4 regions of the Comamonas sp. 4034 genome follow, and region 3 is predicted to be linked to each of the others. Evidence: predicted binding sites of a transcription regulator. Region 3 holds the regulator's gene; each other region holds the start of a gene.
What was found. The regulator sigma-54, encoded in region 3, starts transcription at its own class of promoters, with help from an activator protein. The targets are predictions, from matches to a motif close to TGGCANGNAANCTGCTTT.
Positions count from the first base shown of each region.

Region 1: a site for sigma-54 is predicted at 3,959-3,976, ahead of glnA (type I glutamate--ammonia ligase). Genes of this name have one in related genera too.
Region 2: a site for sigma-54 is predicted at 3,534-3,551, ahead of hmpA (NO-inducible flavohemoprotein). Genes of this name have one in related genera too.
Region 4: a site for sigma-54 is predicted at 2,586-2,603, ahead of ABIE32_RS00485 (pilin). Genes of this name have one in related genera too.

Region 1 covers NZ_JBNDIT010000015.1:30,763-36,457, reverse strand. The annotation lists gene ntrC (nitrogen regulation protein NR(I)) at 1-445, opposite strand, end outside; gene glnL (nitrogen regulation protein NR(II)) at 513-1,595, opposite strand; gene ABIE32_RS15875 (hypothetical protein) at 1,623-2,117, opposite strand; gene glnA (type I glutamate--ammonia ligase) at 2,497-3,912, opposite strand; gene ABIE32_RS15865 (EI24 domain-containing protein) at 4,240-5,133, opposite strand; gene ABIE32_RS15860 (sterol desaturase family protein) at 5,248-5,695, opposite strand, start outside.
Region 2 covers NZ_JBNDIT010000019.1:28,046-33,740, forward strand. The annotation lists gene ABIE32_RS17840 (aminotransferase class V-fold PLP-dependent enzyme) at 1-348, shown strand, start outside; gene ABIE32_RS17845 (FKBP-type peptidyl-prolyl cis-trans isomerase) at 430-846, shown strand; gene ABIE32_RS17850 (hypothetical protein) at 952-1,752, opposite strand; gene norR (nitric oxide reductase transcriptional regulator NorR) at 1,819-3,441, opposite strand; gene hmpA (NO-inducible flavohemoprotein) at 3,582-4,760, shown strand; gene ABIE32_RS17865 (DUF3297 family protein) at 4,938-5,195, opposite strand; gene ABIE32_RS17870 (DUF445 domain-containing protein) at 5,373-5,695, shown strand, end outside.
Region 3 covers NZ_JBNDIT010000002.1:38,537-44,231, reverse strand. The annotation lists gene ABIE32_RS02750 (tRNA-binding protein) at 1-325, shown strand, start outside; gene ABIE32_RS02745 (hypothetical protein) at 411-1,178, shown strand; gene ABIE32_RS02740 (aspartyl/asparaginyl beta-hydroxylase domain-containing protein) at 1,311-2,234, shown strand; gene ABIE32_RS02735 (glutaredoxin domain-containing protein) at 2,341-2,820, shown strand; gene rpoN (RNA polymerase factor sigma-54) at 2,882-4,516, opposite strand; gene lptB (LPS export ABC transporter ATP-binding protein) at 4,619-5,395, opposite strand; gene lptA (lipopolysaccharide transport periplasmic protein LptA) at 5,419-5,695, opposite strand, start outside.
Region 4 covers NZ_JBNDIT010000001.1:108,289-113,983, reverse strand. The annotation lists gene sucD (succinate--CoA ligase subunit alpha) at 1-656, shown strand, start outside; gene ABIE32_RS00495 (TerC family protein) at 826-1,509, shown strand; gene ABIE32_RS00490 (FHA domain-containing protein) at 1,668-2,366, shown strand; gene ABIE32_RS00485 (pilin) at 2,674-3,147, shown strand; gene ABIE32_RS00480 (pilin) at 3,213-3,686, shown strand; gene ABIE32_RS00475 (ArnT family glycosyltransferase) at 3,768-5,681, shown strand; gene tfpZ (TfpX/TfpZ family type IV pilin accessory protein) at 5,681-5,695, shown strand, end outside.

The sequences.
Region 1 (5,695 bases), on a different contig from region 3:
GCATGGCGGGCGCCTGGCCCAGCATCTCGCCGCTGCCCGCAGACTGAGCCGGGTCCGGCATCTGGCTCTGGCTTTGCTGCACGGCACGCTGGATCAGCTCCACCGCCTTGGGCACGTCAAATGGCTTGGGCAGGTACTCGAAAGCACCGCGCTGAAAGGCTGACACCGCGCTGTCGAGGTCGGAGTACGCCGTCATGATGATGACTGGCAACTCGGGCTGGGCTGCATGCAACTGCTCCAGCAGCAGCAAGCCGTTGCCGCCCGGCATGCGGATGTCGCTGACCAGCACGGACGGTGCCTGCGATGGATCCTCGTTCGAGGCGAGCGCCTCCAATACCTCCTGCGGATGCACAAAGCTGCGCGTGGGCAGTTGCTCGCGCGCCAGCGCCTTCTCGAGTACGAACCGGATCGAAGGGTCGTCGTCCACTATCCAGATGGGTTTCATTGTCGCTATCGCCCTTCCAAATCTACAAACCATGAATCGTGGTCCTGGCCGGGCTGCGCCATGCAAGCTAATCCGTCAACGGCAGCATGATGCGAAAATCCGTGCGCCCAGGCTCGCTCTCGCATTCAATCAGACCTTCGTGCCTTTGTACAAAGGTCTGTGCCAGCGGCAAGCCCAGGCCCGTGCCGCCATCGCGTCCGGTCACCAAGGGGTAGAAGATCCGCTCCTTGATGTCCGGCTCGATACCAGGACCATTGTCGATGACATGCAATTCCAATGCCAACTTGTGGCGCTTGCGGCCCAAGGTGAGCTGGCGCGCAATGCGCGTGCGCAGAATGATGCGCGCCGTTCCCTGTGCCATCTGCGGCTCCAGCACCTGCGCGGCATTCTGCACAATGTTGAGCAGCGCCTGGATGAGCTGCTCACGGTCGCCTCGGATCTCGGGCAGCGAGATATCGTAATCGCGCTCGATCTTGAGGCCGTTCGGATATTCCAGCAGCACCAACTGGCACACGCGCTCACACACCTCATGGATGTTCACATCGCCCACCGTGTGCGGATGGCGGTGCGGAGCGAGCAACCGATCCACCAGGGCCTGCAGGCGGTCGGCCTCGTGGATGATGACGTCGGTGTATTCTTTGAGCTGGCGGTCCGGCAGCTCCATGTCCAGCAACTGCGCAGCGCCTCGAATGCCGCCCAGCGGGTTCTTGATCTCGTGCGCAAGGTTGCGGATCAGCTCTTTATTGGCCAGAGCCTGCTCACGCACGCGCTCTTCGCGATCCTGGCGCACCTGCTGCTCCAAAGGCCACAGCTCCACCAGAATCTCGGCATCTTCCTGCCACCATGACAGGTTCACATGCACCGGAAAGGCGTCCTGCAGGCTGCGGCGCAACTGCGCCTCGAACCTCAAGGACGAAAAGCGCTGCGCCCGCGCATCCACCAGCGCCTTGTGCAGGAGCTCGTCGTCCTGAAAGAAAACACCCAGCTCGTGGCCCAGAATGCTTTTGCGCGATACGCCCAGCGCATTTTCCAGTGCGGCGTTGACACGCACGGCAGCGCCATCGAGCCGAATGACCGCCACCAGGGTTGCGATGTGCTCCAGCGCTTGCCACTCGCGCCATTCGCGGTCGGCTGCGGTCAGGTCAGGCATGGGTTGGGCAGCAGGAAGAAAGTGGGATCAAGGTGCAGGCAGACGCTGCAGCTCTCTTTGAATACCGGCGATATCGCTGTCCATGCGGGTTATCTCCGCCTTCAGGTCTTCCACACGCTTGTTGTAGAAGGCCGGGTTGCGCATCTCCAGCGCATTTTTTTGCGGCTCGCCATTGTTGTACTCACGGGCCAGATCCGCCTTGCGCGTCTCGGCCTTCTTCAGTTCGGTCTCCAGGATCAGTCGCGCATCGGAATCGCGCGCGCGGCCCTCTGCCGAGGTGGAACGTGGCGCAGGCGTTGCGGCTGCCGGCGCGCGGGCCGGACGTGGCGCGGCTGCAGACGGCGCGGGCGCCGGGCTGGCCGCCCCTGCGCCACCTTGCGGGCGCGTTCCCTGCACGATGGTCACATTGGCAGCCTCGATCTGGGCACACCCCCGCTGGCGCGCCTTGGCCGCGTCATTGGTGTACTCATTGCCACAGCGATAGATGCGATCCTGCGCCACAGCGCCCTGTGCACCCGCCATTGCAACCGCCAAAAACAACCACTTGATATGCATAACCTCGATTCGCCCATTCACTCCACAGTGGCAAGTATCACGCCAATCTGTACATCAAAGATTCCAGCACCCCATTGCAACAGCAAACAAATACCAGCTGCAATCACGTTTCATAACGCGGGCAACTGCTGCGGCGTGCACAGGCAGTGTATAGACAAACAGAGGCTGACCATGAATAACAGTTCCTACTGTTACAGATTCGCAGCACCTTGACCACACATCGCACGGCCCATGCCATAGTTTTGCTATCAACTTTATATCAAAACGGGGCAGAAAAAAACGGCCTGTGCAATACAGGCCGTTTTGCAGCAGGACAGCAACAATGCCGCCCTTGCTCCTTGGTGCTTTACAGCGAATAGTACATGTCGAACTCGACAGGGTGCACCGCCTGGCGGAAGCGGGTCACCTCGCTCATCTTCAGCTCGATGTAGGCGTCAAGCATGCTGTCGCTGAACACGCCACCCTTGGTCAGGAAGGCGCGGTCTGCATCCAGGGCTTCCAGCGCCTGATCCAGGCTGTGGCACACGGTAGGCACCAGCTTGTCTTCTTCAGGTGGCAGGTGGTACAGGTCCTTGGTAGCTGCTTCGCCTGGGTGGATCTTGTTTTCCACGCCGTCGAGGCCAGCCATCAGCAGTGCAGCAAAGCCCAGGTATGGGTTCATCAGCGGATCGGGGAAGCGTGCCTCCACGCGGCGGCCCTTGGGGTTGCTCACGTAAGGAATGCGGATCGATGCCGAGCGGTTCTTGGCCGAGTACGCCAGCTTCACCGGAGCCTCGTAACCAGGCACCAGGCGCTTGTAGCTGTTGGTGCCAGGGTTGGTGATGGCGTTCAAGGCACGGGCGTGCTTGATGATGCCGCCGATGTAATACAGCGCGAAATCCGACAGACCCGCGTAGCCGTCGCCAGCAAACAGGTTCTTGCCGTCCTTCCAGACGGACTGGTGTACGTGCATGCCGGAGCCATTGTCGCCAGCGTAAGGCTTGGGCATGAAGGTTGCCGTCTTGCCGTACGTGTCAGCCACGTTCCAGATCACGTACTTTTGCACCTGCGTCCAGTCAGCGCGCTCAACCAGGGTCGAGAAACGGGTGCCCAGCTCGTTCTGGCCGGCGCCTGCCACTTCGTGGTGGAAAACTTCGACGGGGATGCCCAGCGATTCGAGCAGCAGGGACATTTCCGCGCGCATGTCCTGCGTGCTGTCGACAGGAGGAACGGGGAAGTAGCCGCCCTTGACGCGTGGACGGTGACCACGGTTGCCGGAGTCGAACTTGGTGCCGCTGTTCCAGGGGGCTTCGTATTCTTCGATGTCGTAGAACGGGTTGTTGGGTTCGGTGCTCCAACGCACGCCATCAAAGATGAAGAATTCTGGCTCGGGACCGAAGTAGGCCGTGTCGCCCAGGCCAGAGGCCTTCAGGTAGGCTTCGGCGCGCTTGGCGATGGAGCGGGGATCGCGGTCATAGGCCTTGCCGTCGCCTGGCTCGATCACGTCGCACTGCAGGAACAGTGTGGTTTCGTCAAAGAATGGATCGATGTTGGCGGTGTTCGGATCGGGCATCAGCAGCATGTCCGAGGCTTCGATACCCTTCCAGCCGGCAACCGAAGAGCCGTCGAAAGCGTGGCCCGAGGCGAACTTGTCTTCGTCAAAGTGCGAGATCGGCACCGTGACGTGTTGCTCCTTGCCACGGGTATCGGTGAAACGCAGGTCAACGAACTTGACCTCGTTCTCGTCCAACATGCTCATCACATCTGCAACGCTCTTGGCCATCTATAGCTCCAAAGAAAAACATCAATAAAAAGACTGTGGCAAGACTAAAGCAGATTACGTGCCAGTTTTATGACATCTGCCCGGTCCATGTTGCCGGCAACTAACCGGCCCGGCCTGCCACCGTACCGAGCGTGACTGTACCGCGCTTTGCCAGCTTGGGACAGCCGTTGCAGGGGAATTTGTACAACCCCTGGCCGGCCCCCACCCTGCTATCGCACCACCTCGGTGCAATTTGCCGTCCACGCACAAGCCTCGGCACGATGCACAGTTTTGACGCTAAATTGCACCAAATTGGTGCAATTTATATTCTACCGCGCACCGATTTGGTCACTTCTCTGGCTGCTCGTCTGCAGGAAGCGCGCCCTCCAAGGCCTTGTCATCGCCCCATTGCGCTTCCGCCACCGGCATCTCGCCCTGCTCTGCACGCAAGGCCTGCAGGGCAGCCAGCCCGAAATGGATGAACCACAGCGAAGAGAATGCGAAGGTGATGGCGTAGATCCATACCGCCAGCGGCACCAGCACCACAAAGCCGATGGTGAAGACGATGCCCGAGGCCCAGACGATGCTGGGCGCAATGCCGATATAGCCGCTGATCACGCCCATCAGCAGGAGCGGCCAGCGATGGCGCTGCAGCAGCGCATCGCGCTCGGGCTTGCTCGCGTGCTCAGCCAGTGCGTCGACACTCATGACCCGGTAGGTCAGCCAGCCCCAGATGACGGGCGGCACCACCAGCACAAGGGAAGGAATCAGCCACAACGGCATCGTGACCACAAAGGCAACCACGGCTACGGCTGATGTCCCCAAGGCCCACACTACACTGGCCACGAGGCCTGTACCGTGCTTCTTGGCCAGCGTGGCAAAACGCTGCTCCGTCACCATGCGCACCAGCGCCGGTGTCATCAGCAAGGCGATGATGAGCAGTGCCAGCACGGCCGCCATCGGGGTCATCAGCACCAGCACCACAAATGGCGCCACGCCAGCGGCAAAGCCTTCGGTGCCGCTGCCGCCAAACCAGCTGAACATGGTGCGCAGCCAGCCGATGGTCTCCACCCAGTGCTGCACCGCTGCCACGCTGGCCGTCCAGTAGAAGTAGCTCCAGCCGCCCAGCACCAGCAGCATCACGACCAGCGGCACCAGCGACAGCGCAATCACCTTGGGGCGAAAGCAGTACGCTGCAGCGCGCCAGAAAGAATCAAGCATCAGGCTGGAGCCTTGGGACATGGGAGGGGTTCCTTATGCATTAAAAACCGATGATCATGCTAACCGGCAACGGCAAGCCCTGTCGATTCAGCGCCCCACAGCCCCCAGGCGCGCCTGTAAGCACCAGGACAAGTATCAGGCCTTGTTCAGCAGCCGGAGCACCCCGCGCCACTGCTGGCTCCAGAAACCGCTGCCGTAGTCGCGCAACTGGCCTTGCCTGTTGGGCTGCACCTGGTCGCGGATGCCGGTCGGGTCGTAGCGCAGCTCAAAATTGGCCGTGCCAAACAGCATGTCCCACCAGGGCAGCAACACACCGAAGTTGCAGCCTCCCAGGCGCGGGCGGGCTTTTGCAGTGTTGCCCGCTTCTTTTTTTATAGCATTATGCGCTTGACTGTCTTGCGCTGCAGACGTATTTCCCTCCAAACCCTTGGCTGGCGACTCATGCCCGATGCCAATCGCATGGTGGCGGCGGTGAAAGCGTGGGCTGATCCACAGCCGCTCGCCCAACCTGCCAAACCATACACGCAGATTGGCATGCTGCAGGCTCTCGCTCAACTGGGTGATGGCGACGATGGCCACAAAC
Region 2 (5,695 bases), on a different contig from region 3:
AAGGAGGCCGAAGGCTACGGCTTTGACAAGCTGCGGCAGGAGCAGATGCTGCTGGGCCAGAAGGTGCGCGAACTGCTCGAATCGCGGGGCTTTCCCAGTGTGGCGGCGCAAGGCTTCAAGGCGCCGGGCGTGGTGGTGAGCTACACCACCGATCCAGACATCCAGAACAGCAAGAAATTCGCCAGCGTCGGCCTGCAAACGGCAGCTGGCGTGCCGCTCATGTGCGACGAAGGGCCGGATTTCAAGACCTTCCGCATCGGCCTCTTCGGCCTGGACAAGTGGCACAACGTCGACAGAACCGTCGGCCATTTGCGTAAAGGGCTGGACGATTTGGGTATCAAAGGTTAACTTCTGTTTTGATAGCTGCTGGCGCGCACCCGAAGCGCGCAAAATGCATTTTTTCTGGTTTTAGGAAACGGATTTTTCAGCATGAAAGCATTGACCGCCAGCGCCCTGTGCGCTGCCATCGCCCTGGCTGCCGGCTTCGCCCACGCCCAGACCAAGCCAGTCACCACCAAGAGCGGCCTGGTGTACGAGAGCGTGAAGGAAGGCACGGGCGCCAGCCCCAAAGCCAGCGACACCGTCAAGGTGCACTACAAGGGCACCTTCCCTGACAGTGGCAAGGAGTTCGACAGCTCCTACAAGCGCGGTGAGCCGATCGAATTTCCGTTGCAAGGCGTGATTCCTTGCTGGACTGAAGGCGTGCAGATGATGAAGGTGGGCGGCAAGGCCAAGCTGACCTGCCCACCCGGCATTGCCTACGGCGCGCGCGGTGCGGGCGGCGTCATTCCTCCCAATGCAACCTTGAACTTCGAGGTGGAACTGCTGGGCATCAAGGGCCAGTAAAACGCCCGTCACCCGATGCCGCATCGGTAGATGCGAGGCCTGGACGCGGAAACCCGTGTTCAGGCCTTTTTCATTGGACGGGCAGGGCGCCGCTGGTGGCCGCCGTCAATAGTCGCCCATATTTTCGGTATAGCCCAGCAGCAGGGTACGTTGCGTCTGCAGCAATTGCTCCAGGGTCTGCCACGCGGGGTGCTGCAGCACCTCATTGCCCTGGTCGCTGCCGTACAAGGTGCGCAACTCGTCCACCAGGTGACGTGCTTCGTCGCTGCCGAGCGGGGCTTGGCGCACAAAACCCATCCAGGCGGCGCCCATACCGAAAAATCGGTAGCTCCATTGCGCAGCCAGATGGCGGATGACGGCATGGTTCTGGAAGGTGTCCCAGTCGCAGCTGAAATAGCCATTGGGCTGGCCGGCGATCATCAGGTCATCTGACGGCACCGGCAGGCGCTGGATGTAGACCACCTCGTCCAGCAAGGCATCGGGGTCGGCGTTGACGGATACCAGCGAATCGATGTCCTCGGGGGCTGCATTGAGGCTACCGCATACGTCGCTCCAGGTCTGCGCCAACTCCGGGTTGGCCAGTTGCTGCACGCGGTGCTGCAGGCAGGCCAGTTCCCAGGCGGTGAGCTCGGCGGGGGCATCCCAGTCCATGTTTTCGGGCGCATCTACCTCCAGCCGCTCGTCGCTGCGGGCATGGCCGCTGGTATAGCTGCACTGGGCGGTGTCGTCCAGGGTGCACAGGTAGCGGTGTAATGGATCGGCCGCGCGAAGGCTATCCAGATGCGCGAGAAGCGCTTCCAGGCTGCCGGGCGCTTCCACCCATTCAAAGGCAAAGTCGTAGTTCAGGCGGCGAAAGGGAATAGGGTCCGCCTGGTGCCCAGGGGGTGGAAAGCGACCAGTTTTCATAAGGTGTTCTGTGGCAGATAGCCCACATCCTGGGCGCTTGGAATGGAGGGGGAGGGCGGCACGTTCTTAGTGTCGCTCAATTCCCAGGCGCTTGGCCAGTCGCTGCAGGTTCGCTCGGTCCAGTTGAAGCTCGCGCGCCGCTGCGGCCCAGCTTCCGTTGTGGCGCGCAAGGCTCGCGCTAACCAGCTGGCGTTCATAGGCCTGCAGGCTGTCCCGCAGGCCCTGGCTTGCCAAAGGCGTGCTGGCAGCCTCGATGATCGGTGCGACAGCAGATGCCGGCAGCGCCGCGCCCGCCAGCCCGGGCGGCATGGGCGCTGCTGCGGCGGCATCCCAGAGGTCTTCTTCGCCAATGCTCAGCATGCGCGGCCGCGCCCGGTCCTTGCCCTGGGGCAGGGTGCGGCTGAGGGCCTTGAGCACGGCGCGGCTGATGCAGTGCTCCAGCTCGCGCACATTGCCGGGCCAGGGGTAGCGCAGAAGCGCGGCCTGCGCGGCAGAATCCAGCCGCAACCCGCCCAGTTGCAGGCGTGAGCGGTTTTCTTCAAGAAAGCTGCCGGCCAGTACCAGCGTGTCGCTGTCGCGCTCGCGCAGCGGCGGCACCACCAGGGGGTAGACACACAGGCGGTGGTAGAAATCGGCGCGCATGCGACCGGCGCGCACCTCATCTGCGAGGTCGCGGTTGGTGGCGGCGATCACGCGCACGTCCACCTGGTGTTCGCGGTCCGATCCCAGGCGCTGCAACTGGCCGCTTTGCAGCACACGCAGCAGTTTGGCCTGCACGGGCAGCGACAGCTCGCCCACTTCATCGAGAAACAGGGTGCCCTGGTGCGCCTGCTCGAATTTGCCGCGTCGCTCGGCCAGCGCGCCCGTGAATGCGCCGCGCACGTGGCCAAAAAGCTCGCTTTCCACCAGGTTGTCGGGCAGTGCAGCGCAGTTGATGCTGATGAGCGGGCGGTCTGCGCGCGCCGATTGCGCGTGCACGGCCTGGGCCACCAGTTCCTTGCCGGTGCCGGTCTCGCCGGTGATGAGCACGGCCAGGTCGCTGGCGGCGACCAGGGCAATGTGCTTTTGCAACTGGCGGATGGCGGGGCTCGAGCCCAGGATCTGCCGCATGCCGTGTGCGCCTTGGGCGGGGCCGCGTGTGGCGGGCGCATTGGCGCTGCGGGCCACCTGGGATATTTGCTGAACACGCTCTGCCGTGGCAACCGTGGCTGCGGCCAGGTTGCTGAAGGCCTGCAGCAACTCCAGCGCCTGGCTGCCTTCAAAGCGGCCGGGCTGCAGCGCGTCAAGTGTGAGCAGGCCCCAGGCGAGGCCACCGGTCTGGAGCACACAGCCCATGCAGTCATGCACATGCAGCGGGCCCTGGTGCAGGCTGTGGGCGATCAGCCCGTCATAAGGGTCGGGCAGGGGGCTGTCGGGGGCAAAGCGCATGGCTTGGCCGGCGGCCAGCAATTGCGCCAGGCGCGGGTGCTCGGCCACTTTGAAGCGCCGGCCCAGGGCATCGGGCACCAGGCCGTCCATGGCGACGGGCCGCAGCCATTCGCCTTCGAGCCGCAGCAGGGCCACGGCATCTGCAGGCAACAGGGTGCGCAGCGCAGCCAGCAGGCGGCGCAGCCGTTCGCGCTCGGGCATCTCCTGTGCCAGATCGGCCACCAGGGGAATCACCGCGTTGAGGATTTTGGATGATGTCAAAACGACCTGTGATGTCAAAAGCACTGCATTTTCGGGTTGTCAGTATGACTGCAATCATTGTGCAGCACATTGATATTCCTCAAGAATGGTGTTGGCACGCTATCTGCACTACAGAAGATGAATACACGCAAGGAGTAAGCATGCTGACTGACCGTCAAAAAGAGATCGTCAAATCCACCGTACCGCTGCTGGAGACAGGCGGCGAGGCGCTGACCACGCATTTCTACAAGATCATGCTGGGCGAGTACGCCGAGGTGCGCCCGCTGTTCAACCAGGCCCACCAGCAAAGCGGCGCCCAGCCGCGCGCCTTGGCCAATAGTGTGTTGATGTATGCCAAGCACATCGACAAGCTGGAGAATCTGGGCGACCTGCCCGCGCAGATCGTGAACAAGCATGTGGCGCTGCAGGTGCAGGCCGAGCACTACCCCATCGTCGGCACCTGCCTGCTGCGCGCCATCCGCGAGGTACTGGGCGCCGAAATTGCCACCGACGAGGTGATCGCAGCCTGGGGTGCTGCCTACCAGCGGCTCGCCGATATCCTGATCGCTGCCGAGCGCAGCGTGTACGACCGTACGGCCGAGGCAGAAGGCGGCTGGCGCGGCGAGCGCGCCTTCAAGGTGGAGAAGAAGGTGGAGGAGAGCGCCGAGATCACCTCGTTCTATCTGGTGCCCGCCGATGGCGGTGCGGTGATCGCCCATCTGCCGGGCCAGTACATCGGTTTGCGTGCCGTGGTGGACGGCGTGGAGCAGCGCCGCAATTATTCGCTCTCGGCCCCGGCCAACGGCAGGAGCCTGCGCATCAGCGTCAAGCGTGAGGCGGGTGGCAAGGTGTCCAACTTTCTGCACGACCAGGTGCAGGTGGGCGACACGCTGCAGCTCTTCCCTCCGGCAGGCCACTTCACGCTGCAGGAAAGCAGCAAGCCGCTGGTGTTGATCAGCGGCGGCGTCGGCATCACGCCTACGCTGCCCATGCTGGCCACCGCGCTGGCGGCCCAGCGCCCGGTCACGTTCATCCACTGCGCGCGAGATCGCTCGGTGCATGCCTTCCGCGAGCGCATCGACCAGTTGGCTGCCGAACACCCGCAGCTCACACGCTACTACTGCTATGACCGCGCGGTGCCGGAGGACGCGGTCGATGCCGAAGGCTATTTGACCGAGCAGCGTCTGGGCGAATGGTTGCCCGCTTCGCGCGATGCGGACGTGTACTTCCTCGGCCCGCGCCCGTTCATGCGCGTGCTCAAGCGCTCGCTCCACAGCCTGGGCGTGCCCGACAAGCAGGTGCGCTACGAGTTCTTCGGCCCCGCCGAAGCTCTGGCCTGATGCGGCCCATCTCCCACGCCGCTGCACAGCAATAAAAAAAGAGCTGCCTGCGCAGGTCTTCAGGGCACTTCAATGGAAATATCCGTTGAATGTCTTGAGGAGCAAGCGCAGGCAGCTCACTTTTTTGAAGGCTGGCGCGGCGGCACCGAGCGTCATGCCGCTCGGTGCCGGCTGGCGTCAGTCTTTGTAATACGCCTCAACGAGGCCCTTGATCTTGATCAGCAGTGGGCGGCCCTTGCGGTCCACCGTCTTGCCAGCGGGCACCTTCACCCAGCCTTCGCTCACGCAGTATTCCTCGACATCATTGCGCTCGGTGCCGTTGAAGCGGATGCCGATGTCGTGGCTGAACACCTCGCGCACAAAATGCGGGCTCTTGGGGTCGATGGACAGGTGGTCGGGCAGTGCGGGGCGGTCGGTGTTGTTGGTATCGATCATGCTTGGCCTTGAAAGTGGATGGCCGCCATTGTCCATACTTTGCAATTCCACCGGGAGCTGGGCCAATTCCGATGGCCAGAAATGGGCCGGAATTGAAACCGGCGCCTCGCGCCGTGTGGCAAAGGAGGGGTTCTGGCCGACTTGGCAACTGCCGACGCTTGCCGCTACAGTGGGCCCATGCCGATGCTTCTGACAGAAGAGCAGCAGAACCTGCTGCGCCGCGCCAAGCGTACCCCGCTGCTGCTGCTGATTGCAGTGGCAATGTTGTTTGTGCTGGCCAGCTGGAGCCTGGGCCAGCCCTTTGCTCACTCTGAGCGCTGGCAGCTGGCGCTGCGCTGCCTGCGCGCGATGACCGAGGCGGGCATGGTGGGCGCGCTGGCCGACTGGTTTGCCGTGTCGGCGCTTTTCAAGCACATTCTCATTCCCTGGATTTCGCGCCACACCGCCATCATTCCGCGCAACAAGGACCGCATCGGCGAGAACCTGGCCGTGTTCGTGCG
Region 3 (5,695 bases):
TTTTGACGATTTTCTGAAGGTGGAGCTGCGCGTGGGCCGGGTGCTCGCCGCCGAGGTGTTTGCCGAGGCGCGCAAGCCCGCCTACAAGCTGCAGGTCGATTTCGGCCCCGAGATCGGCATCCGCAAATCCAGCGCGCAAATCACCCAGCTCTACCAGCCGCACGATCTGGTGGGCAGGCTGGTGGTCGGTGTGGTCAACTTTCCCAAAAAGCAGATCGGGCCGCTCATGAGCGAGTGCCTGATCACCGGCTTTCACAACGCCGACGGCCATGTGGCGCTGTGCGTGCCCGATGGCGATGTGCCCCTGGGTACTCGCCTGCTGTAGCGCTGTTGTCCCTGCACGACAGGGCGGCAGCGGCTGAGAGCGCCCTTTTACAATGCAGCCACACTATCCATAACAAGGGTTGCATATGCCGTATCTGGGCGCGGGCGCACACATCATCATTGCCATTTTCTTTGCCATTCATGCCGTGCGCACCGGGCAGAACAACTACTGGCTGTTCATCCTGCTGGCATTTCCGTTTCTGGGCAGCGTGGTGTACTTCTTCGCCATCTTCCTGCCCAGCTCGCGCCTGCAGCGCCACGCGCGCCAGCTGGCCAGCAGCGCTGTCAAGGCGCTGGATCCGACGCGCGAAGTGCGCGAAGCCCAGGCCGCCTACGACTACAGCCCCACGGCGCAGCATGAAATCCGCCTCGCGCAGGCACAGCTGGCCGTTGGCAACGCGCAGCAATCGCTGCGCCACTTTGAAGCGGCAATGAAAGGCCCGTTTGCCACTGACCAGGACATCCGCTGGGGCGCCGCGCAAGCCGCCTACCATGCGGGTGAGCCCCGCACCGCGCTGCAATACCTCAAGACCATTGCGCAGACCGATGTGCACTACCGCGCAGAGCCCGTGGGCCTGCTGATTGCCAAGTCCTACGCGATGCTGGGCGACCAGGAGATGGCGCGCAAGAGCTTTGATTTCGTGCGCGAGCAATCGGGCGGCTTCGATGTGATCGCCGAATACGCAATCTGGGCCGCAGAGCAGGGCGACTGGGCCACGGCCAACCGCCTCAAGGCCGACGCCGACAAGGCCATGACGCACTGGAGCGGCCAGCAACGCCTGCTGAACAAGGAAATGCTGCTGCGCCTCAAGGCGGCGTTTGCCAAGCAGGGCAAGCAAAGCAGCACTCGGTAGCTATTGAGGCTGTTTTTGGCCTCCAGCGCTTATCCACCAAGCGCCATCAGCTATTGTTTTTGATATTACGAAACGCCCGTGCTTTGCGATTGCGCAGCACGGGCCGCAATGCCCTCGGTAAAATCGGCGGCTATGGCAAAAATCATTGTTCTGGCCCTGGTGCTGCTCTTCTTTGGCTGCGGCCTGTACATGCACCTGCGTGGCAAGGTGCGGCACAAGGTGCTGCGCCAGCTGTTTGACCACTCCACCTTCACGGCGCCGTTCAACGTCTTCATGTTGGTGTTCAGCAAGGTGCCGCGCACGCCTTACCTGCCCACCAGCACCTTCCCGGAGCTGGCACCGCTGCAGGCCAACTGGCGCGAAATTCGCGAAGAAGCCATCAACCTGCAGAAGAACATGCAGATCAAGGCGGCGGCCAACAACGACGACGCGGGCTTCAACTCCTTCTTCAAGACCGGCTGGAAGCGCTTCTACCTCAAGTGGTATGGCGACGCCCACCCCTCTGCCATGGAGCTGTGCCCCAAGACCACGGCGCTGGTCAAGGCCATCCCCAATGTGAAGGCCGCCATGTTTGCCGAGCTGCCGCCCGGCGCCAAGCTCAACCTGCACCGCGATCCGTACGCGGGCTCGCTGCGCTACCACCTGGCCGTGCTGGCCCCCAACGACGACCGCTGCATGATCGAAGTCGATGGCCAGCCGTACAGCTGGCGAGAGGGCGAAGGCGTGATCTTCGACGAGACCTATATGCACTGGGCAGAAAACCGCAGCGAAGGCAACCGCATCGTGCTGTTCTGCGATGTGGAGCGCCCCATGACCAACGGCTTTGCCCAGTGGCTCAACCACTGGCTGGGCAAGAATGTGGTCGCTGCCGCCAGCTCGCCCAACAATGAGGGCGACCCGCGCGGCTTCATCAGCCGCATCTTCAAAATCTCGTTCTACATGGGCCAGTGGCGCCGCCGCTACAAGGCCTGGAACAAAACCGCCTACAAACTCACCAAGTTCGGCCTGATGCTGGCCGTGGCAGCGCTGTTTGTATGGTGGCTGTGGCCCGCTTGATGGGCCCAATCTTGATCACTGAAAAAAGCCACTGGTGCGCAAATGCCCAGCGGCTTTTTTCTTTTATATGATTGGCTTGGCCCCCCAGTGCCTCCCTGGAGACTCCATGCGTTCCTTTTGCCTTACGTTGTTGTTGATTGCAATCTACCCGTTCGCAGGTGCGCAGACGCTGTACAAAACGGTGGGGGCCGACGGCAAGGTGGTCTACAGCGACCGGCCCCCTGCCGAAGGCAACGCCCAGGCCCTGCAGCAGGAGCAATTGCCGATCAGCATCGTGCCGGGCATGCCACCGGCACCCGCAGGCAAGGCGACCGCGAAGAAGGCGGTGGTGCAGCATGGCCAGGCCGTGTTGTACATGGCGCAATGGTGCGGCTACTGTCGGCTCGCGCGCGCCTATCTGGCCAAAAACCAGATCGCCTACCGTGAAATCGATATCGACACGCCAGACGGCAAGGCCGCTTTTGCAGAGATCGGCGGCCGGGGCGTACCGGTGCTGCTGACAGACGGCCAGCGGCTGGCGGGGTTCCGCGAATCCAGCTATGACGCGCTGTTTGCCAAGCGCAAGGCTGCAGCGGGCAAGAAATAAGGCAAAACTGGCCCCTGGCACCCGCCCATCAAGCGCGATAAGCTACACAAATAATAGCAATCTACAAGGTCTTGCGCAGGCTGGCCGCCGGAATACGCAAGGCTTCGCGGTACTTGGCGACCGTACGGCGCGCGCACTCGATGCCCTGCTCCTGCAGCAGATCGGCGATCTTGGCATCGGACAGCGGCTTTTTCGGGTTTTCCTCGTCCAGCAGCTGCTTGATCAGCGCCTTCACCGCCGTGCTGGAGGCGCTGCCCCCGGTTTCGGTGCCCAGGCCCGAGCCAAAGAAGTACTTGAGCTCAACCGTGCCCTGGGGCGTTGCCATGTACTTGGCCGTGGTCACGCGGCTGATGGTGGATTCGTGCAGGCCCAGCTCATCGGCGATCTCGCGCAGCACCATAGGGCGCATGGCAAGCTCACCATGCACGAAGAAGTTGCGCTGCCGCTCCACAATGGCCTGCGACACCCGCAGGATGGTGTCGAAACGCTGCTGGATGTTCTTGATGAACCAGCGCGCCTCCTGCAGCCGTTGCTGCAGCGCCCCATGGCCTTCGCTGCCCTTGTGGCTGCGCAGGGCGTTGGCATACACCTCCTGCACGCGCAGGCGCGGCATCACTTCGGCATTGAGCTGTACGCTGAAACCCGGCACGGGCAGGCCGCGCTCGTTGCTGGGGCGCACGATGATGTCGGGGATGATGGCGTTGCGGTCAACGTCTGCATAGGGGCGGCCCGGGCGTGGCTCCAGCTTTGCAATCACCGCCAGCGCGCTGCGCACGGCAGCTTCGCTGCAACCCGTCAGCTGCATGAGCTTGCGCACATCGCGGCGCGCCAGCAGGTCGAGCGATTCCTGGCATACGAGCAGCGCAGTCTCCAGGGCGAGCGCATCAGCCTCGGGGTGGGCAGAGCCTTCCTCATCCAGCAGGCGCTGACGGGCCTTGATCTGCAGCGCCAGGCATTCGGCCAGGGTGCGAGCGCCCACGCCCACCGGCTCCAGGCTTTGCAGCAGGCGCAGCGCCACGGTCAGGTGGTGCAGCAGCGCGTCATAGGCCTCCGGATCGGAGGCATCGCCAAAGCTCTGCGCCAGCTCGGCCAGGGTCTCTTCCAGGTAGCCGTCGTCGTTCAGGGATTCGATCAGAAAGTACAGCGCGGCACGGTCTTCCGGGCACAGCCGCAGCGACAGCGCCTGGCGGTGCAGCACGTCCTGCAGGCTGATGTGTACCGAGCTGCGGTCTGATGCGGGGGTTTCGTCTTCGTCATCTCCAGCGCTGGCACGGGCTGGCACATCGCCGCCCCACTCTTCCCAGTCGGAGGCAGAGTCGCCCGCAGCGGCTTCGGCGTCGGCACCGGTTTCCTTGCCAGCGGCAAAGTCCAGGGTTTCGCCTGCAGAATAATCTGGCTCAAAATCAGCTTCCGTGCCTACTGAGTCTGCGGAAGAAGCTATCTTTTCAGAAGTATTTTCCGCGCGCTCATCACCTGCATCCGCACTGGCACCCGTCGCATCGGCAGGCGCTGCTGCGGCGTCCGGCTCTGCAGCGGCCTCCTCCGCATCCCGCTCCAGAAACGGGTTTTCGTCGAGCATCTGCTCCACTTCCTGCGACAACTCCTGCGTGGACAGTTGCAGAAGCCGGATGGACTGCTGCAGCTGCGGCGTGAGCGTGAGGTTCTGCGAGACGCGCAGTGACAGCGAGGGCATCATAGCGAGCCCCCTTGCATGGCAATGTATGCGCTTGCTATGAAACGGTTGTGTGACCGGCCAGCCACCGCGCGAACAACGCGTTGCCAGCCAGGTCTGCGTGCATCACATGCGGAAATGCTCACCCAGGTACACCCTCCTCACATCGGCGTTTTCCACAATCTCTTGCGGCGTCCCGGCTGCCAGCACCTTGCCATCACTGATGATGCAGGCGTGGTCGCAAATGCCCAGGGTTTCGCGCACGTTGTGGTCGGTAATCAGCACGCCGATGCCACGGTCTCTCAAAAAAGCGACGATACGCTGGATCTCGATCACCGCAATCGGGTCAATGCCCGCAAACGGCTCGTCCAGCAGAATGAAACGAGGCTGCGTGGCAAGCGCCCGTGCAATCTCGACACGGCGACGCTCGCCGCCAGAGAGTGCAACGGCCGGCGACTCACGCAAGTGCTCTACACGCAGCTCCTGCAAAAGCGCCGTCAACTGGCGCTCCACCTCATCGCGTGGCAATGGCTTGCCATTGGGGCCTTTTTGCAGCTCCAGCACGGCGCGCACATTGTCCTGCACGCTGAGCTTGCGGAAGATCGATGCTTCCTGCGGCAGATACGACAGGCCCAGCTGCGAGCGCTGGTGAATCGGCATGTTGGCCACCGAGTGGCCGTCGATGCGGATGTCGCCGCCATCGCTGCGCACCAGGCCAACGATCATGTAGAACGATGTGGTCTTGCCCGCGCCATTGGGGCCGAGCAGGCCGACGACCTCGCCCTTGCGCACCGACAGCGACACATCCTTGACGACCTTGCGGCTGCCATAGGATTTTTCGAGGTGCAGCACTTCGAGCTGGCTGCGATGGTCGCTGGCTGCCGCCTTGGCGTTGACCGAGATTCCCGACGAAGTTTCAGCCACGGTCACTTGGCTCCGTCATTGAGTTGGGTGCTCGGGCGCAGCTTTTCCTTGTCGTCCGCAGCGGGCTTGGCCTTGCCTGCGTCCGCTTTCGCATCGGCCTTTTCATCGGCCTTGGGCGTCAGGATCACGCGTACGCGGCCATTCTTGGGCGCGCCGGGTTTGGTTTCTGCCGTCTGCTCGCCCTTCTGGCCATTCACGGTAAAGGTGTCGGTCAGGTTGTTGTAGACGATGACCGAGCCGCTGACCTGGTCGGTCAGGGTGGTTTCACGGTAGCGGCGC
Region 4 (5,695 bases), on a different contig from region 3:
CTGCTGCTGCCATCTGGGAAGCCGTGGAAGCCGATCTGGACCTGGCCATCTGCATCACCGAAGGCATCCCCGTGCGTGACATGCTGGAAGTGCGCAACAAGATGAAAGCCAAGGAAGCGGCCGGCGGCAAGAAGACCTTGCTGCTGGGCCCCAACTGCCCAGGCCTCATCACCCCCGGTGAAATCAAGATCGGCATCATGCCCGGCCACATCCACATGCCAGGCCGCATTGGCGTGGTGAGCCGCTCCGGCACGCTGACCTACGAAGCCGTGGCACAGCTGACCGAACTGGGCATTGGCCAGTCGTCTGCCGTCGGTATCGGTGGTGACCCGATCAATGGCTTGAAGCACATCGACGTGATGAAGGCTTTCAACGACGATCCCAACACCGATGCCGTCATCATGATCGGCGAAATCGGCGGTCCGGACGAAGCGGAAGCTGCACAGTGGTGCAAGGCCAACATGAAGAAGCCCGTCGTTGGCTTCATTGCTGGCGTGACTGCTCCTCCCGGCAAGCGCATGGGCCACGCAGGCGCGCTGATCTCCGGCGGCGCTGACACGGCTGATGCCAAGCTGGCCATCATGGAAGAGTGCGGTTTCACCATTACCCGCAACCCATCCGAAATGGGCCGCCTGCTCAAGGGCTTGCTGAAGTAAGAACGTGGACGGAGCCTCCGCGTACCCGTAAAGAGGCTCCGAGCGGTATCTACGCAAAATTACGCATGTAAAGAGCGGTTTGCGCCGCTACACTGCGTACTCCAACTAAAAAGAAGACGCCAGATCTCCATGATCTGGCGTCTTTGCATTCATAACTACGGAGCGCAAAATGGAGTACCTCAGTCACCCCGACTTCTGGATCGGGCTGGTCAAGATCATCTGGATCAACATCATTCTCTCGGGCGACAACGCGGTTGTCATTGCCCTTGCAGCACGTTCACTCCCGCCTGAGCAGCAGAAAAAAGCCATCATGTTTGGCTCCGGCGCCGCCGTGGTGTTGCGGATTGTGCTGACTGTGGTGGCCGCCAAGCTGCTGGAGCTGTCCTTCCTGCAGATCGTCGGGGGTTGCCTGCTGCTGTGGATTGGTCTGCAACTGCTGACCAGCAATGAAGACGACGAAGGCGCATCCAAGGGCACCGGCTCGATGATGACTGCCATCCGTACCATCCTGATTGCCGACCTGGTGATGAGCCTGGACAACGTGATTGCCGTAGCCGCAGCGGCGCAGGGCAACATGGTGCTGCTCATCCTGGGCCTGGCCATCTCCATCCCTCTGGTGATCTTTGGCTCCACACTGATGATCAAGCTGATGGAGCGTTTCCCCGTGATCGTCATCCTGGGCGCAGGCCTGATCGGCTGGGTTGGCGGCGAAACAATCATGAACGACAGACTGCTGCACAGCTATGTCGAGGCCAATCCTGCGCTGCACTACATTGCCGCTGCTGCAGGTGCTGCACTGGTGGTGGGGCTGGGCCTGTGGCTGCAAAAGCGAGGCGAGGCGAAAGCCGCCTGATCTGCCCTCGCAACCATCTTCCAGAAAAGCGCCCGAGGGCGCTTTTTTTGCGCCCGAAACCCACGCGTGAGCGACGATACGTATCGTTTGTTAACAAAACTATCAAGACCGGCAACTCCATTGTGATTTTACGTATAATTACACGGAGGTAAATCAACATGCCAAGATTAATAGTTTCTTTAGATGGTATGGTGGTTCAGGACTATGTGCTCAAAGAGTCCAGAACTACCCTGGGCCGTCGTTCCTCCAACGACATCATCCTCACTGACATGGCTGTCAGTGGGGAGCATGTGGCATTCACCTATGAAAAGAAAATTGGCATCGTGGTGGTGGAAGACCTGGGCAGCACCAACGGCACCCGGGTCAATGGCATCAAGATCCGCCGCCAGGTGCTCCAAAGCGGCGATCTGCTCGACATCGGCAAATGCCGCATCCGCTTTCTGATGAGTTCCATTGCACCGGAAACCGGCTCGCCCAATGGCGGCTTCTATACCGAAGCGCTGTCCGTCCCCGTGCCCCACATGCTGCCCGAGAACGAGTCGCATGAAGAAGGCCCATCCACGTCGCCCGCAGCATTTCCCCATCATGAGGAATCGCCCTATAACGCTGGTGCCCACCTGCGCGCAGTCAAGGGTGCTGATGAAGATGTGATGCTCTCCAAGATCGTGACCGCCGTAGGCCGCCCTGGCATCGCAGTAGTGGCCTTCACCAGACGCGGCAAGGGCTACGTGGTCTCGAAGGTAGACGGTGCTACCGATGCCAAGCTCAATGGTCGCGCACTGAGCACTACCGAAGCGGTGGTCAAAGGTGGCGACAAGATTGAGTTGGCGGGCATGGAGTATGAGTTCTTGAGTTGATGATTGTCTGCTCACTCCTTCAATCTCTAGACCAACGGCACCTTCGGGTGCCGTTGTCACTTGAGAGGGGGAGGTTGAGGCCGGCTGGCGGATGGTCTGCGAAATGACAAAAATGTCGAGCCAGGCCGAATGTGACAAAAATGCCTGTTTGCAACAATCAATTAACAAAAAGCCGCAGTTTTGTCAGCCTCACGCAAGCTGATGCTCACCGCCAAAAGTTGGCACGGCGCTTGCACTACTACTCACAAGCCAAGTCGCTGTGATCTGGCTACTAGTTTCAATACAGATTCCATAGAGAGGTTTCAACATGCTGCGTAAGATGCAAAAGGGTTTCACCCTGATCGAACTGATGATCGTTGTGGCGATTATCGGTATTTTGGCTGCTGTGGCGCTGCCTGCATATCAAGATTACATCACCCGCGGTCAAGTGGCTGAAGCCGTTACCTTGTCTGGTGGCTTGAAGAGCCCTCTGTCAGAGTACGGCGCTGACAAGAATGCATGGCCTACGCTGGTTGGTCCTACTGTAACTGCGACCACTGGTCAATTGAATGCAACCGTCATTGGTAAGTATTCGACCGTAAATACCACTATTGGTGGTACTTACCCAGCGGGTACAATCACGGCAGCGATGACAACCGGCAAGGCATCTGGTACAAACCTTACGCTGACTACTGGCAACGGCGGCAGCACTTGGGCATGCGGCAATACGACAGTAGATGGTGTAACTGGCGCGAATACCACGATTGCAACCAAGTATTTGCCAAACTCCTGCAAGCCATAAGGCTGCGGCTTAAGTTAAAAAAAGGGGGCTACGGCCCCCTTTCTATTTCGATATCGGGGGGCATGATGATAAATCTGAAAAGCAAGGGATTTACCTTGATCGAATTGATGATCGTCGTGGCGATCATCGGAATTCTGGCTGCTGTGGCTTTGCCTGCATATCAAGATTACTTGACTCGCAGTCAGGTGGTAGATGCGGTTGAAATGGTGGCCGGTTTGAAAAACCCGTTGGCGGAATGGGCAACTGACAAAAATACCTGGCCCACTCTAGTGGGACCCGCAGTCACTGCTGGCACGGGGCAGCTCAATGCTACAGTTGCTGGAAAATATGCGTCGGTGGCGGCAACAATTGGTGGCACTTTTCCTTCAGGAATAATTTCTGCATACATGACAACTGGCAAGGCCAATGGGCAGCGTTTGACTTTTAGTACTGGTAATGGAGGTATTGCATGGGTATGCGGAAATACCTCTTTAGATGGTTATACCGGGAGTGGTACGACTATTGAGACAAAATATCTGCCAAATGCGTGTAAACCATAATTTACATGAAATATTGACTCAACGTAAGGCCCTTTAGGGCCTTTATTTCGTGTTTGCTTAAAAATTTAATGGATGATTCACATGTCGAATGAATGGTATTACAAAAAAAAGGCGGCCATACTGCTTTTATTGGCATTGACATGGTGTTTGTACGCGCAGAGTTTAGGTTTTGCTTATGTGTGGGACGACGGTGTTATATTTTTGGATAAGAACGATTTGATGACGCAGCCACTGAGCTGGGGTCTGATATCTCAACCAGTGCTAGAAGGGACAACATATTTTCGCCCCGTGATTTTCTTAACATGGTTCATCGAGTTTCATATATTTGGTCAAAATCCTGTTATTTCGCATGCAATTAATTTATTGCTATTTTCACTGAACGTCATTCTAGTATATTGGCTGGCATGCCAAATCTTGGAAAAAGCAGGATTTAAAAATGTCCAGATTCGTGCTCTTTTTTCAGCCGGCTTTTATGCAGTTCACCCTGCTTTAATTCAAGCTGTTGCATGGGTGTCTGGGCGATTTGATGTGATGTGCACGACGTTCTGTCTGTTGGCGTGCTGTATATTCGTTAGCCAGAAAATAACTGGATGGTTAAAGTCATTAGTTATAGGTTTTTGTTTTATTTTGGCGCTTTTATCAAAAGAGCTCGGAGTTGTTTTACCATTTTTATTAATATGCGTTGGCTTGGCTTCAAGTAGCGGTACTGAAAAGGGACTGAGTTCCATCATAAAAATTTTTTCGCAAGAGAGAAAAACATTCTTTGCATTAATTGTTTTTGGTGTTTTATATGGCATTCTTCGGACAGTAACGGTTTCGAGAATCTATCATTCCACAATCAATTTTCAGCATTTTGAAGCCATTGTAAAAACATTGCTCCCAATGCAAACATTGCAAGAGTATGCAATTCTTGCCTTCCTTCCTTTTGGTAGAATTAGTCTTTTTTATCCTTATGGCGATTTGGATTGGTGGTCTAGTTATAGTTTAGTAATCTACCCGCTGATGGCTTTCTTTATAGCTTTCTCAATATGGAAGGCGGTATGGAAGGGCAAGGTCTGGGCGTGGATGCTTTTAGCTTCCTTGATCAGTTTTTCTCTGGTGCTTCACATCATTCCGCTATGGATAGCAGGTAGCTTGGTGCAAGACCGATTCATGACATTGCCGCTCGCCTTTTTGGGGATTTTTGTTGCGTCATTAGAGCTGAGGAAGATCAGATTTTTGAGAAATTATATTTCTGCCAGAGCAATGAAGTTAATGGTGACAGTTGGTATGGTCGGGTGGCTGTTGCTTGCGAGCTTGGTGACAATTACAACAATTCCAGTTTGGAAAACACCGCTGAATTTATGGGCGTGGGCGCATCAATCTACACCTGATGCAGGTGTGGTTAGCTACAATTATATGCAAGCTGCACTGACAGAAGAACGTTTTGATTTAGTTGAGAAAGAAATCGAGCGTCTCAAAGAGATTAATGGAGGTCTTGGGGTGCCGGAGCAGATTCTATATGCCAATCTTTTGACTAGAAAGGGTGATGCAGAAGCTGTGAAGTACATGGAAGGTATTATGTACGCAATGCCAGACTTTCAATCGATTAAAAATGGAAGGCAAATGCTGATTGATTTAGGGTTGACGTCTGAGCAAGTCGGCGGATCACTCATGGACTATGCAAATGCCAAACTTGCGTTTGATGGAGATCTAAAGGCAGCGGCTAAATATAACAAGATAGCCGAATGGTATTTCGGATCAGGACAACGAGTGCCGGTCGCTTTGCAAAGGGCAACAATTGAGTATTTGACTGGTGATTATTCGAAGGCAAAAGCAACTGTGGACGCGCAAAAGGATATTTATTACTTCGGAAAAAATAGATATATAAAAAATATGAGCGGTGCAGTTTTGTTATTTTGCAATAGATGGCAGGACAGCAAAGAGGATGTAAGAAAAACATGCGAAGAACTGAGAAGCCAAGTACTACCAGAAGCCTTTGAAAGCTACAAATGATGCAGCGCGAAATC